Regions from separate parts of the Kitasatospora sp. NPDC086791 genome, predicted to be linked through region 3. Evidence: riboswitches for the same ligand, from Rfam matches in the RefSeq annotation. Region 3 holds a riboswitch; each other region holds the start of a gene.
What was found. A riboswitch is a leader RNA that binds a small molecule or an ion and turns the genes downstream of it on or off. The one in region 3 is predicted to bind cyclic di-AMP.

Region 1: linked by a shared signal. The riboswitch ahead of AB0Q99_RS06140 (glycoside hydrolase family 16 protein) and the one ahead of AB0Q99_RS20495 (LysM peptidoglycan-binding domain-containing M23 family metallopeptidase) in region 3 are both predicted to bind cyclic di-AMP.
Region 2: linked by a shared signal. The riboswitch ahead of AB0Q99_RS09445 (NlpC/P60 family protein) and the one ahead of AB0Q99_RS20495 (LysM peptidoglycan-binding domain-containing M23 family metallopeptidase) in region 3 are both predicted to bind cyclic di-AMP.
Region 4: linked by a shared signal. The riboswitch ahead of AB0Q99_RS07000 (transglycosylase family protein) and the one ahead of AB0Q99_RS20495 (LysM peptidoglycan-binding domain-containing M23 family metallopeptidase) in region 3 are both predicted to bind cyclic di-AMP.

What each region holds. Positions count from the first base shown of each region.
Region 1 covers NZ_JBFBOC010000002.1:498,406-501,604, forward strand. The annotation lists gene AB0Q99_RS06130 (alpha/beta hydrolase-fold protein) at 1-513, shown strand, start outside; gene AB0Q99_RS06135 (phenolic acid decarboxylase) at 633-962, opposite strand; cyclic di-AMP (ydaO/yuaA leader) riboswitch at 1,363-1,492, shown strand; gene AB0Q99_RS06140 (glycoside hydrolase family 16 protein) at 1,494-2,822, shown strand; gene AB0Q99_RS06145 (hypothetical protein) at 2,925-3,199, opposite strand, start outside.
Region 2 covers NZ_JBFBOC010000004.1:106,593-109,791, reverse strand. The annotation lists gene AB0Q99_RS09445 (NlpC/P60 family protein) at 174-1,295, opposite strand; cyclic di-AMP (ydaO/yuaA leader) riboswitch at 1,306-1,459, opposite strand; gene AB0Q99_RS09440 (NlpC/P60 family protein) at 1,798-2,835, opposite strand; gene AB0Q99_RS09435 (NYN domain-containing protein) at 3,035-3,199, opposite strand, start outside.
Region 3 covers NZ_JBFBOC010000014.1:117,239-120,437, reverse strand. The annotation lists gene AB0Q99_RS20500 (MFS transporter) at 1-1,120, opposite strand, end outside; cyclic di-AMP (ydaO/yuaA leader) riboswitch at 1,433-1,613, shown strand; gene AB0Q99_RS20495 (LysM peptidoglycan-binding domain-containing M23 family metallopeptidase) at 1,616-2,626, shown strand; gene AB0Q99_RS20490 (DUF2470 domain-containing protein) at 2,876-3,199, opposite strand, start outside.
Region 4 covers NZ_JBFBOC010000002.1:700,131-703,329, forward strand. The annotation lists gene AB0Q99_RS07000 (transglycosylase family protein) at 306-1,589, opposite strand; cyclic di-AMP (ydaO/yuaA leader) riboswitch at 1,576-1,776, opposite strand; gene AB0Q99_RS07005 (hypothetical protein) at 2,291-3,199, opposite strand, start outside.

The DNA.
Region 1 (3,199 bases), on a different contig from region 3:
GACATCCCGAACGGCCCGCAGTCCGACACGTACTTCACCAAGGACGTGCCCTCGGCGATCCAGGCCAGCTTCCGGGTCTCGTCCGACCCGCAGGCCTGGGCCTTCATGGGCAACTCGACCGGCGGCTACTGCGCGCTCAAGCTGGCCATGCGCCACCCGGACGTCTTCCCGACCGCCGTCGCCCTCTCCGCCTACTACGACGCCGCCGACGACCCGACCACCGGCGACCTGTTCGGCGGCAGCAGGCAGCGTCGGGACGAGGCCAACCTGGTGTGGCGGCTGAAGAACCTGCCGCAGCCGAACGTGTCGGTGCTGCTGGCCGGCACCAAGAGGGGCGACGGCGACTACCGGCGGGAGACCGAGGCCTTCGTGGACGCGGCGCGGAGCCCGATGAAGGTCTCCTACAGCATGCTCGAAAAGGGCGGCCACAACTTCGAGACCTGGAGCGCGCTGCTGCCGTCCTCGCTGGAGTGGCTGTCCCAGCACCTCAGGGTGCCGAACCCGACCGCCTGATCGTCCTGCTGTCCGGCGGAACGCCCACAGACCACAGACCAAAGACCAAAGACCAAAGACCGAAGACCAAAGACCGAACCCCCGGGGCCACAGCCTCGGGGGTTCGGTCGTCACGCGGTTCAGGCCACCCGCTCCAGCGTCCCCGTGTGCAGCTGCCCGACCCGGCCGCCCTCGCCCTCGAAGGTCCAGAAGGCCCGTACCGTCAGCTTGTTGAGGTCCATCACATGGCTGACGGTGATCCCGCTCTGCTCCGTCCAGCTGACGAAGTAGATCTCCGGCGCGACCTCGGCGACGTGCAGTCGCACGTCCTCCCACTGGCCCGCGGACTCGCCGAGGCCCTCCCAGCGCAGCCGCGTGCCGTCGGCCGAGTAGGTGTTGCGGAAGGCCGCGCCGTTGTCGGCCCGGAAGACGTAGGTGCGGCCGGCGAAGGCGGGCGGGGACGCGGTCATGGTGGGGCGGCTCCTCGTTTCGGGTCTTGGTGGTCTTGAGGGTCTTGTGCACTGCGGAAAATGTCGGAGCTCCAATTTATCCGACGGGGCGCACTCGGTCAGATCTTTGCCACGGCAGGGGCAGCCGCCGTGCCACCCGCCGAGGCGTGCGACCGTCACGCGGGCACCCGGCCGGGATCCGGCCGGGCCGGGTGAAGTGATCAACTCGGCCGCTACCCAGCGTCGTTGATCGACACCGCTGTGAGCTGTACGACAACCGGTCCGGCGGAGTTGTCCGTTCACGGACGGCCTGCCTAGCCTGCAACGGTCGTCCGCCGTCGCGGACCCCGCCGCCGGGACGCCGAGTCCCGTCCACCCGCCGGCGGGCCACCGAGCACCACAGCGGACGGGAGCGGGGAAACCGAGGTAGGCGCCCGGTCCGTGCGCTCGCGCGTACGGGGCGAGGCTAGGGGTGAAGCCGTTCCACCGGCGGCCGGGCAACTGCAGCCCGAACCCGACAGCTAACCTCGCAGGCGTCGCAGAGGTCACCCCATGCCCCAGCCTGCTGCCCGGCGCCGCGCGCCGCGTCACGCCCGCCCCTCCCACCGCGGCCGCAACGCCGCCCTCGCCGCCACCGGGGCGCTCGCCATCGGCGGCGCCGGCCTGCTCGGACTGCCGGCCGTCGCCGGCGCCCAGGCCGCCACCGCGCCGACCGCCACCGCGACCACCCCCGCGCCGACCGTCACCCAGGACCGCCTCGGCCCCGCCACCATGGTCGCGGGCAAGGCCGCCACCGCCTCGCTCGGCCTGCACTCCTCGGCCTGCTTCACCGCGAAGACCGTGGGCGTGGGCGTGCGCGACGCGAGCGGCACCAACCTCGACTTCCCCGGCAACGCCTCCGACGTGCAGATCTGCCCGAGCGGGGTGAACTTCACCAGTGGTGCGCGCACCCTGCCCGCCGGGACGTACTCCCAGTTCGGCTTCTGGCAGGACCTCGGCGGGGTCTGGCACAACCTGCCCGCACAGCAGCTGGTGGTCTCGGCCACCGCCCCGACCCAGACCCCGACCCCGACGGCCACGCCCACCCCGGCGCCCACCAAGACCCCGACCCCGGCGCCGACCCCCACGGCGACCCCCGCCCCGACCCCGAGCGCCACGGCGACCCCTACCACTCCCGCGCCGTCCTCCCCGGTCGCCGGCAAGTCGCTGACCTGGTCCGACGAGTTCAACAGCGCGATCTCCTGGGGCCAGCGCTGGGTCGGCGACAAGACCACCTCGTACAAGTACGGGAACCACAACCCGGACGACAACAAGCTGGACTGGCTGAACAAGAACAACGTCAGCGTCGCCAACGGGGTCGCCACCTTCACCGCCACCCCCGGCGGCCCGACCCTGGAGAACGGCAAGCAGTCCTGGAACACCGGCTTCCTGACCACCGAGGGCTCCAGCGAGGGCTTCCAGGTCAAGACCGGCGACTACGCCGAGACCCGGGTCAAGCTGCCCGCCGGCACCGGCGCGTGGCCGGCCCTGTGGACCTGGAAGAACGGCAACGGGGAGGTCGACTCCTTCGAGTACCACCCCGACAACCCGAACCTGCTGGAGCTGACCAACCACGTCAACCCCGGCAACGCGAAGTACTACACCGACGCGAGCGCCGTCGCGAAGGACCAGTGGGTGACCATCGGCACCTACTACGGCGCCGACTCGGTGGACTGGTACGTCAACGGCGTCAAGGTCTTCTCGGACGGCAAGGGCGTCGGCGCCAACTGGTCGGCCTACCTGATCCTCAACCTCTCGGTGTGCGCGGGGCAGTACCACCCCGCGCCGCAGGGGACCGCCCCGATCACCATGGCCGCCGACTACGTCCGCGTCTACCGGTAACCGACGACGCGGAGCACGTCCCACCGGTCGCCGGGAACCGGCAGCCGCTCACCGGCGCCCGGCGCCCGATGGGACGACGCGTTTCAGGAACTCGTTGCTGCTCTATTCGACCGTGATCTCGAACGGCGTCCGGTTGTTTCCCCGGTGCCGGTCGTCCGGGCTCTGCACCGAGACCTCCCCGAGGAGTCGCTCGCCCGAAGGCAGGGTGGGGGAGAGATTCACCCGGACGAGCGCCGTCGCGCTGCGACCCTCTTTCAGGCCGGGCCCGAAGACACAGCGCACCCGGCGGCCGAGCAGGAGCACCTGGCAGTCCGCGGGGAAGTACGGTCCCGTCGCCGTGACCCCCGGCGGCAGGTCGACGGTGACCGTGAACGGCG
Region 2 (3,199 bases), on a different contig from region 3:
CGGTCGTCGAGCGGGAGTCCGGTGGCAGACGTTAGCGAGTCCGGGCAAGCGAGTCCAAACCCCTCCGGACCCGAATATTTGACCCGTAATCGGACATCAGGTCGGCCCGTCGGAAAAGCCGCAGGCCCGGCCTTCCGTGGCGGAAGACCGGGCCCGGAGGCGCCGAGGGCGGGTCAGACCCGCACGATGCTGCTCAGCGGCATGTTGCTGACGGCCTCGTAGCGGACCGAGGCACCCGGCTTGGGCGCGTGCAGCACCTGGCCGTTGCCGGCGTAGATGCCGACGTGGTGGGCGTCCCCGAAGAAGATCAACAGGTCGCCGGGCTGGGCCTGGGACAGGTCGGAGCCGATCCGGGTGCCGGCGTGCGCCTGCTCCTGCGAGGTGCGCGGCAGCGAGACGCCGACCTGGTTGAACGCCCAGACCATCAGGCCGGAGCAGTCGAAGGAGCCCGGGCCGGTGGCGCCCCACACGTACGGGCTGCCGACCTTGGAGGCGGCGGCGGACAGCGCGGCGGCACCGCGCGAGCTGCCGGGGGAGGGCAGCTTGCCGGCCGGCGTGGACGAGGGCGTGGAGAGGTCGGTGCGGCTGGTGTCGCGCGAGGCGCGGTCGGCGGCCTGCTGCTGCGCCTTCGCGGCGTCGGCCTGGGCCTTGGCGTCGGCGGCGGCCTTCTCCTCGGCCGCGCGCAGCGCCTGGCGCTCCTGGTCGGTGAGCGTGTTGAGCAGGTCCTGGGCGGCCTTCAGCTTGTTCTGGACCTCGTCCTTGGAGGCCTTCAGCTGCTGGGTGGTGGACTCCAGCTCGGCGAGCTTGCCCTGGGCCTCGGCGCGGTCCTGGTCAAGCTTGCGCTGCTGCTCCTGGAGCTGCTTCAGCTGGTTCTTCTGGGTGTCACCGGCCTGGTTGAGCGTGCCGGCCTGGGAGAGGAAGTTGTCCGGGCTGGACGAGAACATCAGCTGGACGGTCGGGGATATGCCGCCGTTGCGGTACTGCTCCCCGGCGATCTGGGCGAGGCCGCCCTGCAGGTCGGTCACCTGCGCCTGCTGACGGGCCACCTGGTCCTGCAGGCCCGAGACCTGCTTCTCCAGCTCCTGCTGCTTCTCCTGGGCGGCGTTGTACTGCTCGGTCGCCACCTCGGCCTGCTCGTTGAGCTGGTCGACCTGCGCCTTGACCTGGTCCTTGGTCGGCTGCGGGTCGGCGTGCGCGCCGGACTGCGCGGAGAGGGCGACGGCTGCGGCGGCGACACCGGTCATGATCGAGACCCGGGTGCGGCCTGCGGGCTTGGGACGACGATGGGACGCCACGAAGGCGGACTCCTTCTTCCTACGTCCGCCTACCGGGTGAGCTGACGGGTTCGGGCCGGAAGGATGCCCTACGACGCCTCACGGCCGTTCCACCGGCCGACCTGGCGCCGATTCACCCCGGAGGAACGTGGTTCCCCGGCTCCGCTCCGCAGCGCCCGCGGTTACTGGGCTCCCCTGTCGGGCAGTCGTTCCGACCTGCCCCGCTGCCTCGCGAACTCGGCGGTGACCACCACCGCCACCCTGGCTGGGTGATCGACACTGCAGTGGTCTGGGGCATGACCCTAGTAACTGAACCGTGATCGGTTCAAATCCTTGTCAGAAAAAAGACGGAAGATTACCCAAGTTCTTTTGTGAAAATGACCGATGGTGATCGCCGCCGCACGCAAGGCTGATCAGATCTCACCGACTGGTCGCGAAACGCTCGAAAACCCGAACACCACCCCCGGTACGAGGGTGGTGCGGATCACACGGCCCGGACGAACCTCTCCGGCGTGTCGGGCCGTCAGACCCGGCGGATGGTGTTGATCGGCATCGCGTCGGCCTTCATCACCTTCACCACGTCACCGGTGTGCGGCGCGTGGACCACCATGCCGTTGCCGATGTACATCCCGACGTGGTGCATGTCGCCGCCGTAGATGACGAGGTCGCCGGGCTGCGCCGCGGCCAGCCCGGGCACCGCGGTGCCGTAGTGGCCCTGCTCCTGCGAGGTGCGCGGCAGCGAGACGCCCGCCTGGCCGTACGCCCAGAGCATCAGGCCGGAGCAGTCGAAGGTGCCCGGCCCGGTGGCGCCCCAGACGTACGGCGAACCCTGCTTGCTCATCGCCTTGGCCACGGCCACCGCCGCGTAGCCGCTGGCCGGCGGCAGGTTGCTCAGGTCGACCCGGTCGCTGCCGCGCGAGGCCCGGTCGTCCTGCGCCTGCTGGGCCTTCAGCGCGGCGCGGTCGGAGGCGCTGAGCGAGTTCAGCAGGTCCTGGGCGTCCTTCAGCTTGGCGTTGACGTCCGCCTTGGCCTGGTTCAGGTCCTTGGTGGTGGTGTCGAGCGAGGCCAGCACGGCGGCCGCCTCGGCCTTCTCCTGGTCCAGCCGGCGCTGCTGGTCCAGCAGCGCCTTGAGCGCCTCGGCCTGGCTGGCGCTGGCCTGCTCGACGGTGGACGCCTTCTGCAGGTAGCCGGACGGGTCGGAGGAGAGCATCAGCTGGACCGAGGGGTCGATGCCGTTGGTGCGGTACTGCTCCCCCGCGACCTGGGCCAGACCGCCCTGCAGCTGCGTCATCTGCTCCTGGCCGCGGGCCACCTGGTCCTGCAGCTGGTCGGCCTGCTTGCGCAGCTGGTCGGCCCGCTCCTTGGCGCCGTTGTACTTCTCCGCCGCCTGCTCCTGCTCCTCCTGGAGCTGGTCGATCTGCGCCTTCACGTCCGTCTTGTTCGGCTGCGGCGCGGCGTGCGCGGCCACCTGGGCGGAGAGGGCGACCGCGGTCGCCGCGGCAGCGGTGAGCACGGAGACCCGCGCGCGGCTCGGCTGCTTGGGACGGCGGTGGGAGGCCAAGAGACCGGCTCCTTCTTCCAACGGACTCACCCGATCGGATGAGAATCCGGAAAATAGGTTTGACGCCAGACCCTAGTGCGGATCTACCCGTTTTGCCACTCCCCCGAAGGCGTGAACTCCGTTTCCCCCATCGACTCCACCGGACCCACACACCGCCGCGCGACCGGCGCTGACCAGGCGTCATCCGCCCGGCCCGGACTCAGGGCCGGGCCAGCCGGTTCAGCAGCAGCACCGAGGCCACCGGGCGCGCGCCCGCCTTCCGCACGCCCTCCGCGACCTCCCGGTCGGCGGACACCACCACCACCGGACGGCCCTGCGGCTCGGCCCGCACCAGACGGCGGATCAGCTCGTCCGCGGTCTCCCC
Region 3 (3,199 bases):
AGCCCATCACCGTGACGGCGGGCAGCACGTCCGTCCAGTACGAGGAGTCCGGGCCGATGCGCAGCATCAGCAGCACCCCGGCGGCGCACACCAGCGGGCCGACGGTGAGCGGGATCCGCGGGCCGATCCGCTTCCCGAGACGCCCCGCGCGCGCCGACAGCGCCAGCATCAGCACCGTGATCGGCACCAGTGCGAAGCCGGAGAGCAGCGGCGAGAACCCGGCGACGATCTGCAGCTGCACCACCAGGAGGAAGAAGACGCCGCTGAACGCCGCGTACACGCAGAGGGTGACCAGGTTCACGGAGGTGAACAGCCGGGAGGAGAACAGGCCGAGCGGCAGCATCGGTTCGGGCGTGCGGCGTTCGACGGCCACGAAGGCGGCGCCGAGCAGCACGCCGATCACCCCGGTCGCCCAGACCGTGGCGGACACGCCCTCGCCGGCGGCGGTCAGGGCGTAGGTGATCGCGCCGAGGGCGAGCGCGGCGAGCACCGCGCCGAGCACGTCGAAGCGGCCGGAGGCGCTCTCGTCCCGGCTCTCCGGTACGGACCGGGTGGCGACCGCGATCACGGCCGCGGCGAGCGGCAGGTTCAGCAGGAAGATCCAGCGCCAGCCGGGGCCGTCGACCAGCCAGCCGCCGAGGAAGGGGCCGACCGCGGCCGACACCCCGCCGAGGCCGGACCACAGGCCGACCGCCGCCGAACGGTCGTCAGGGTGGAAGACCGCCTGGAGCATGGCGAGTGAGCCGGGAGTGAGCAGCGCCCCGCCGATGCCCTGGACGGCGCGGGCGGCGATCAGCACCTGGATGGTCGGCGCGACGGCGCAGGCCGCGGAGGCGACGGCGAACCAGACCACGCCGATCAGGAAGACCCGGCGCCTGCCGTACCGGTCGCCGAGCGCGCCGCCGAGCAGGATCAGGCCCGCCAGGGTGAGTAGATAGGAGTTCAGCGTCCATTGCAGGGACGCCAGGGAGGCGCCGAGGTCGGCGCCGATCCGGGGCAGGGCGACGTTCACCACGGTGCCGTCGAGCATCGCCATGCTGGAGCCGAGCACCGTCGCCAGTAGTACCCAGCGACCCTGCGCGGTGCTCAGGCGCAGGGTGCCGGCCTCGGAGGTGGCCACGGCCCGATCCTGCGCCCCGCGGGGCGCACGTGACAAGGGTCACCGGCGGGTGTGTCGGTGGCGGGCGCTGCGTGAGCGGGCGACCGCGTGGCGTGGCCGACTTCGGCGCAGGGTCGTGGATCAGTGGCGCGGGGTGAATGGATTGTGTACACACCGTGCCGTGGTCCATTCGGAGGGTCACCGGACTTCCGGGGGTCGTTGCGGGTTCAAGAGATCGACATTGCTTCACCTGAACGGATGGGTTTTAGTTCAGCGACCGCCCGGCCAGTCCGGACGGATCCACCGGGTGGAACGCCAAGTCCTGCCGCTGCCCGGTGGTTCGAACTGAACTCTGTACGGCAGGAGCGGGGGACCCACAGGTAAGTCGCCGGACCGGAGTTCGCGCCTCAGGGCGCGGGCGTCCAGGACCGGCTTGGGGTGAAGCCGCGCATGCGGCCGGGCAACTCCAGCCCGAACCCGACAGCTCACCTCGCAGGCGTCGGAGAGGAAACTTCCATGCCTGCTCAGGCTCGTCGTATCGCCCTGCCCCGCGCCGCCCGCATCGGCATCGCCACCGCCGTCACCGGTGTCTCCTTCGCCCTTCCGCTCGTGACCGCGATGAGCGCCCAGGCGCACACCGCTCCGGCCGCCCCGGCCGCGCCCGCCGCGGCTGCTGCCGCCGTCACCGCCGGTACCGCTGGTGCCGCTGACGCCAAGCCGGCCGCGCAGGCCGCTCCGGCCGCCGCGGCCGCCACGTCCGAGAGCTACCGCGTCGTCAGCGGTGACACCCTGTCCAAGATCGCCGTCGCCAAGCACGTCGAGGGCGGCTGGCACGCGTTGTACGAGCAGAACCGCTCGGTCGTCGGCGCCAACCCGAACCTGATCTTCCCGGGCCAGCACCTCACCTTCGCCGGCCACGCCGCGGCGCCGGCCGCGGACACTGCCCCGGCTGCCCCGGCTGCCCCGGCTGCCCCGGCCAAGCCGGCCGCTCCGGCTGTCGCCGCCAAGCCGCAGGCCCAGGTCAAGACCGTGGCCGCCAAGCCGGCCGCCCCGGTGCAGACCCAGGTTCAGACCGCCGCTCCGGCTTCGGCCGTGACCGCCGCTCCGGTCGCCGCCACCTCCGGCTTCGTCGCGCCGCTGGCCAACCCGAAGCTCGGCACCGCCTACGGCGTGGCCGGCTCGATGTGGGCCTCCGGCCACCACACCGGCCAGGACTTCGTGGCCTCCACCGGCACCCCGCTGCGCGCCGTCGCCAACGGTGTCGTGGTCAAGGCCGGCAACGGCGGTGCCTACGGCAACGAGGTCGAGATCAAGCTCGCCGACGGTCACTACGCCGAGTACGCGCACCTCTCCGTGATCGGTGTGAAGATCGGTCAGACCGTCACCGTCGGCCAGCAGATCGGCCTCTCCGGCGCCACCGGCAACGTGACCGGCCCGCACCTGCACTTCGAGATCCGCACCGGCTCGGAGTACGGCTCGGACATCGACCCGGTCGCCTACCTGCGCGCGCACGGCGTCGCGCTCTGACCCTCCGGGGATCAGGTCCAGGGTTTCAGGAACCACCGCTGCCGCGGAGCGAATCGATCCTCCGGGATGGTCATGTCGGGTGACCGCTCGACCGGGTGATCGCCGTGCAGTGGACATGGGCGCGGGACACGCCCAGGCCGGCCCGGCTCGCGGGAATCACCTCCCTCGCGAGCCGGGCCGGCCGCTGCCGTTTCCGGGGAGCGGGGCGGTGGGGTGGCGGGGGTGGTGGAGGTGGTGGGGTGTGTCGGGTCAGCCGCGGTGGGCCGGCAGGCCGTAGTGGGCGGCGGTCAACAGGTCGTGCATCCGGTGCCCGAAGTCCTCGGTGTCGCCGGCCGGTTCGGGGAAGACCAGGCGGACGTCGCGGTGGCCGTCGGGGTGGTCCAGGCGCAGCACCAGGCCGTGGCGGTCCAGGGCGAGCGGACGGACGTCCGGGTTCCGGGCGAGCAGCGGCGGGTCGAGGAGGCGGGTGAGGGCCTCGACCGCGTCGGCGTGGTCGTCGGCGAAGTGGGTGAGCATCGCGGCCTCGTGGCGGGCCATCGGGTCGGGGGTGGCGCGGGCGAGGTCCTCGGCGGT
Region 4 (3,199 bases), on a different contig from region 3:
AGCGCAGGCGCGGGGCCAACGGAAGGACCCCGGAGGGCAGTTGACCTCCGGGGTCCTTCGGTGTGCGCCGGGCCGGCCCCCGTCACGGGGATACGCCGAAGCCCCCGGGGAGAGCGACCGGACTCTCCCCCCGGGGGTGGCGGGTGGCGGCTGACAGGTAACAGCTGACAGATGTTGAAATCTGTCAGCTGTTACCTGTTCTCTGTCATCTGTTCGCCGCCGTCCGTCAGTCGAACCCGACGGCCGACGGCCGACGGTCGTCAGCTGTCAGCTGTCAGCTGTCAGCCGGCGGCCGTTCGCCGTGCTCAGACCCGGCCGGCGAAGTCCGGGGCCCAGTTGGCGATGGTCTGCTCGCGCACGCCCGCGCTCGGGTTGGCGGCCTCGACGTACGTGCCGCCGCCGACGTAGATCGCGACGTGGTAGACGCCCGAGTCCTGGCCGTTGTTGGACCAGAACAGGAGGTCGCCCGGCTGCAGGCTGTCCAGCGAGACGTGGGTGCTGGCGGCGGCCTGGTCGGCGGCGACGCGCGGGACGGAGATGCCCGCGGCGCGCAGCGCGGCCTGGGTCAGGCCGGAGCAGTCCCAGCCGCCGTTGCCGGTGCCGCCGTAGACGTAGGCCTGGCCGACCTTGGACTCGGCGAAGGAGACCGCGGCGGCCATGCTGCCGGTGACGGCCGGGGCCGGGGTCTGCGCCTGGGCGGCGGGCTTGGCAGCCGGGGTCTGCGCCTGGGCAGCGGGCTTGGCGTTCACGGAACCGCCGTTCGCGGACTGACCGGACTTCTGCGAGCGGTTGAACCAGGTGAAGTCCGAGCCGGTGGAGGCCGACTGCTGGGCCTGGCTGCCGTCGCCGAGGGAGAGGTGCTGGCCCGGGTAGATGGTGTCCGGGCCGGCGGTCAGGGTGCCGCGGTTCAGCTCGTACAGCCGCTGCCAGCCGCCCTGGACGTTGTTCTTGTCGGCGATCGAGGACAGCCAGTCGCCCGCGACGACGGTGTAGTCGCCGCCCTGGGCCCACTGCTGACGCTTCTGGGCCCAGTTGCCGGTGGCGGAGTCGGTGGCGGCCTGCGCGTCGGCCTGGGCGGGCGCGGCGGGCTTCGCGGCCGGGGCAGCGGGCTTGGCGGCGGGGGCGGCGGGGGCGGCCGGAGCAGCCGGGGCGGCCGGCTTGGCGGGGGCCGAGGTGTCGATGGCGGCCGGGGTGCCGCCCTTGGTCAGGCCGGCCTTGACCGAGCACACCGGCCAGGCGCCGGGGCCCTGCGAGGCGAGGACCTTCTCGGCGACGGCGATCTGCTGGTCCTTGGTGGCCAGGTTGGCCTGCGAGGCGTAGGCGGTGCCACCGAAGGCGGCCCAGGTGCTGGAGGTGAACTGCAGGCCGCCGTAGAAGCCGTTGCCGGTGTTGATGGCCCAGTTGCCGCCGCTCTCGCACTGGGCGACCTTGTCCCAGGTGGCGACGGAGGCGGCGGAGGCGGTGCCGGAGACGAGGCAGGGGACGGTGAGGCCGACGCCCGCGACGCCGATGGCGGCGATCACACGGCGGGTGCGGCTGGACAGACGGGAGCCGTTGGTGAGCAGCATGAAGACGCGGTCCTCTCCCACGCCTGCGAGGTGAGCTGTCGGATTCGGGCTGGAGTTGCCCGGCCGCGCGTGAGCGCGGCTTCACCCCTAGCCCTGAACCGCTCCTGAGAACGGTCCGGGGCGACTTACCTGTGGGTCCCCCGCTCCTGCCGTGGTGCGTTTTCGCGCTGCCAGGGCATCCGACGGCAGGACTCGGCGTTGCGGATGAACTGGGTCCGTGTGGTCACGAACGGGGAGCACGTTAAGCAGACTTAAGTTCAAACTGCAAATAGCTGTGACGCACCTCACGGTTTAGTGGGAACTGCCAAAATGCCGTGAATTCATGATCGTAAATGATCGTTTTCCGGCAATCGCGTTGCGGATGTCCACAACTGTCCCCGCCTCAGGAGTGGCATGACGGAGCGTCGAAGCGCACAGTGGTGCGCCGGTCGAACCGGGGGAGCGGCCGCGATTCGCGCGCCGGAGAGTGCGCTCGCCATTTCCTGGCAAATAGTTCCAGAACGGACATTCGACTTGATTGGCGCTTAACTCCGGTAACACCTGTAGCGCTCGTGAGTCCGGTAAGTCGCGTAAGTCGCGTAAGTCGCGAAAGCGCCGCGACTCCCGCAACTCCCGTGCGGCGCGGGAGGGGCAGGGGAAGGGCGGAGGAGGAGCACAGCGAAGGGCCCGGAACGGAAAGCCGTTCCGGGCCCGTGGGCGCGCCGGTGGGCGCGCGGAGTCGCTTACTGTCCGGCAGGTCCTCCGGCGGCCGCGTGGGCGCCCCGGGCGCCCTCCACGGCCCCCTCGGCCTCGGCGGCGGCAGCCGCCTCCGCCTCGGCCCGCGCCAGGTCCTCCGGGGACGGCGTGGGCAGCGCGGCCAGGTAGGTGGAGGCGATCAGCTGGCCGACGGTCGGGTAGGCGCCCAGCGGCGCCGCCGACGGGCAGCCGGTCTCCTCGGCCGCGGTGGCGAGCAGCTCGGAGTCGGCCTCCGGCCCGATCACCAGCGGGGCCAGCGCCGGGCGCTGTGAGCCGGTCTCCCTGAGGTGGTCGACGGCCGCGGCCACCGAGCCGGGCACGTCGAGCGCGGCGGCCACGACCGGGATGGCCAGTCGGGCGGCCAGCAGCACGCCGGTGATGCCGGCCGCGGCGGCGGCGTCCTCGCCGCCGACGGTGGTCAGGACCACGCCGTCCGCGGCGGTCGCGATGGCGAACAGCCGGGCCCGGTCGGCGCGCGCCAGTCCGGCTTCGGACAGCCGCACGTGCACCGCCTCGGCCAGCAGCGGGTGCGGGCCCAGCGTGTCGGTGACGGGCGCCCCGTACTCGGCGGCGAGCGCGTGGAGTTCGGGCAGGAAGTCGTGCGGCCCGGGTACCAGCGGCACCAGGACGGGCATCGGCAGCCCGGCCTCGGCGGCCATGGACAGGAGTTCGGCGACGGTGCGCTCCTCGCCGCCCTCGCCCTCGGCGGACTCACCGGGGAGGTAGCCGACCGTGGCCTGGACGCCGTTCTGCTCACTGCGGACGATCGAGAGCAGTTCCTCGACGACCGAGCGGGACTCGGGCCCGGCGGTCGCGGGTACGGCGAGCACCAGGGCCGGGGCGCCGGAGGGGATCTCGGGGCGCTCGGGACGACGGTGGCGCCCCCGCGCACGGGA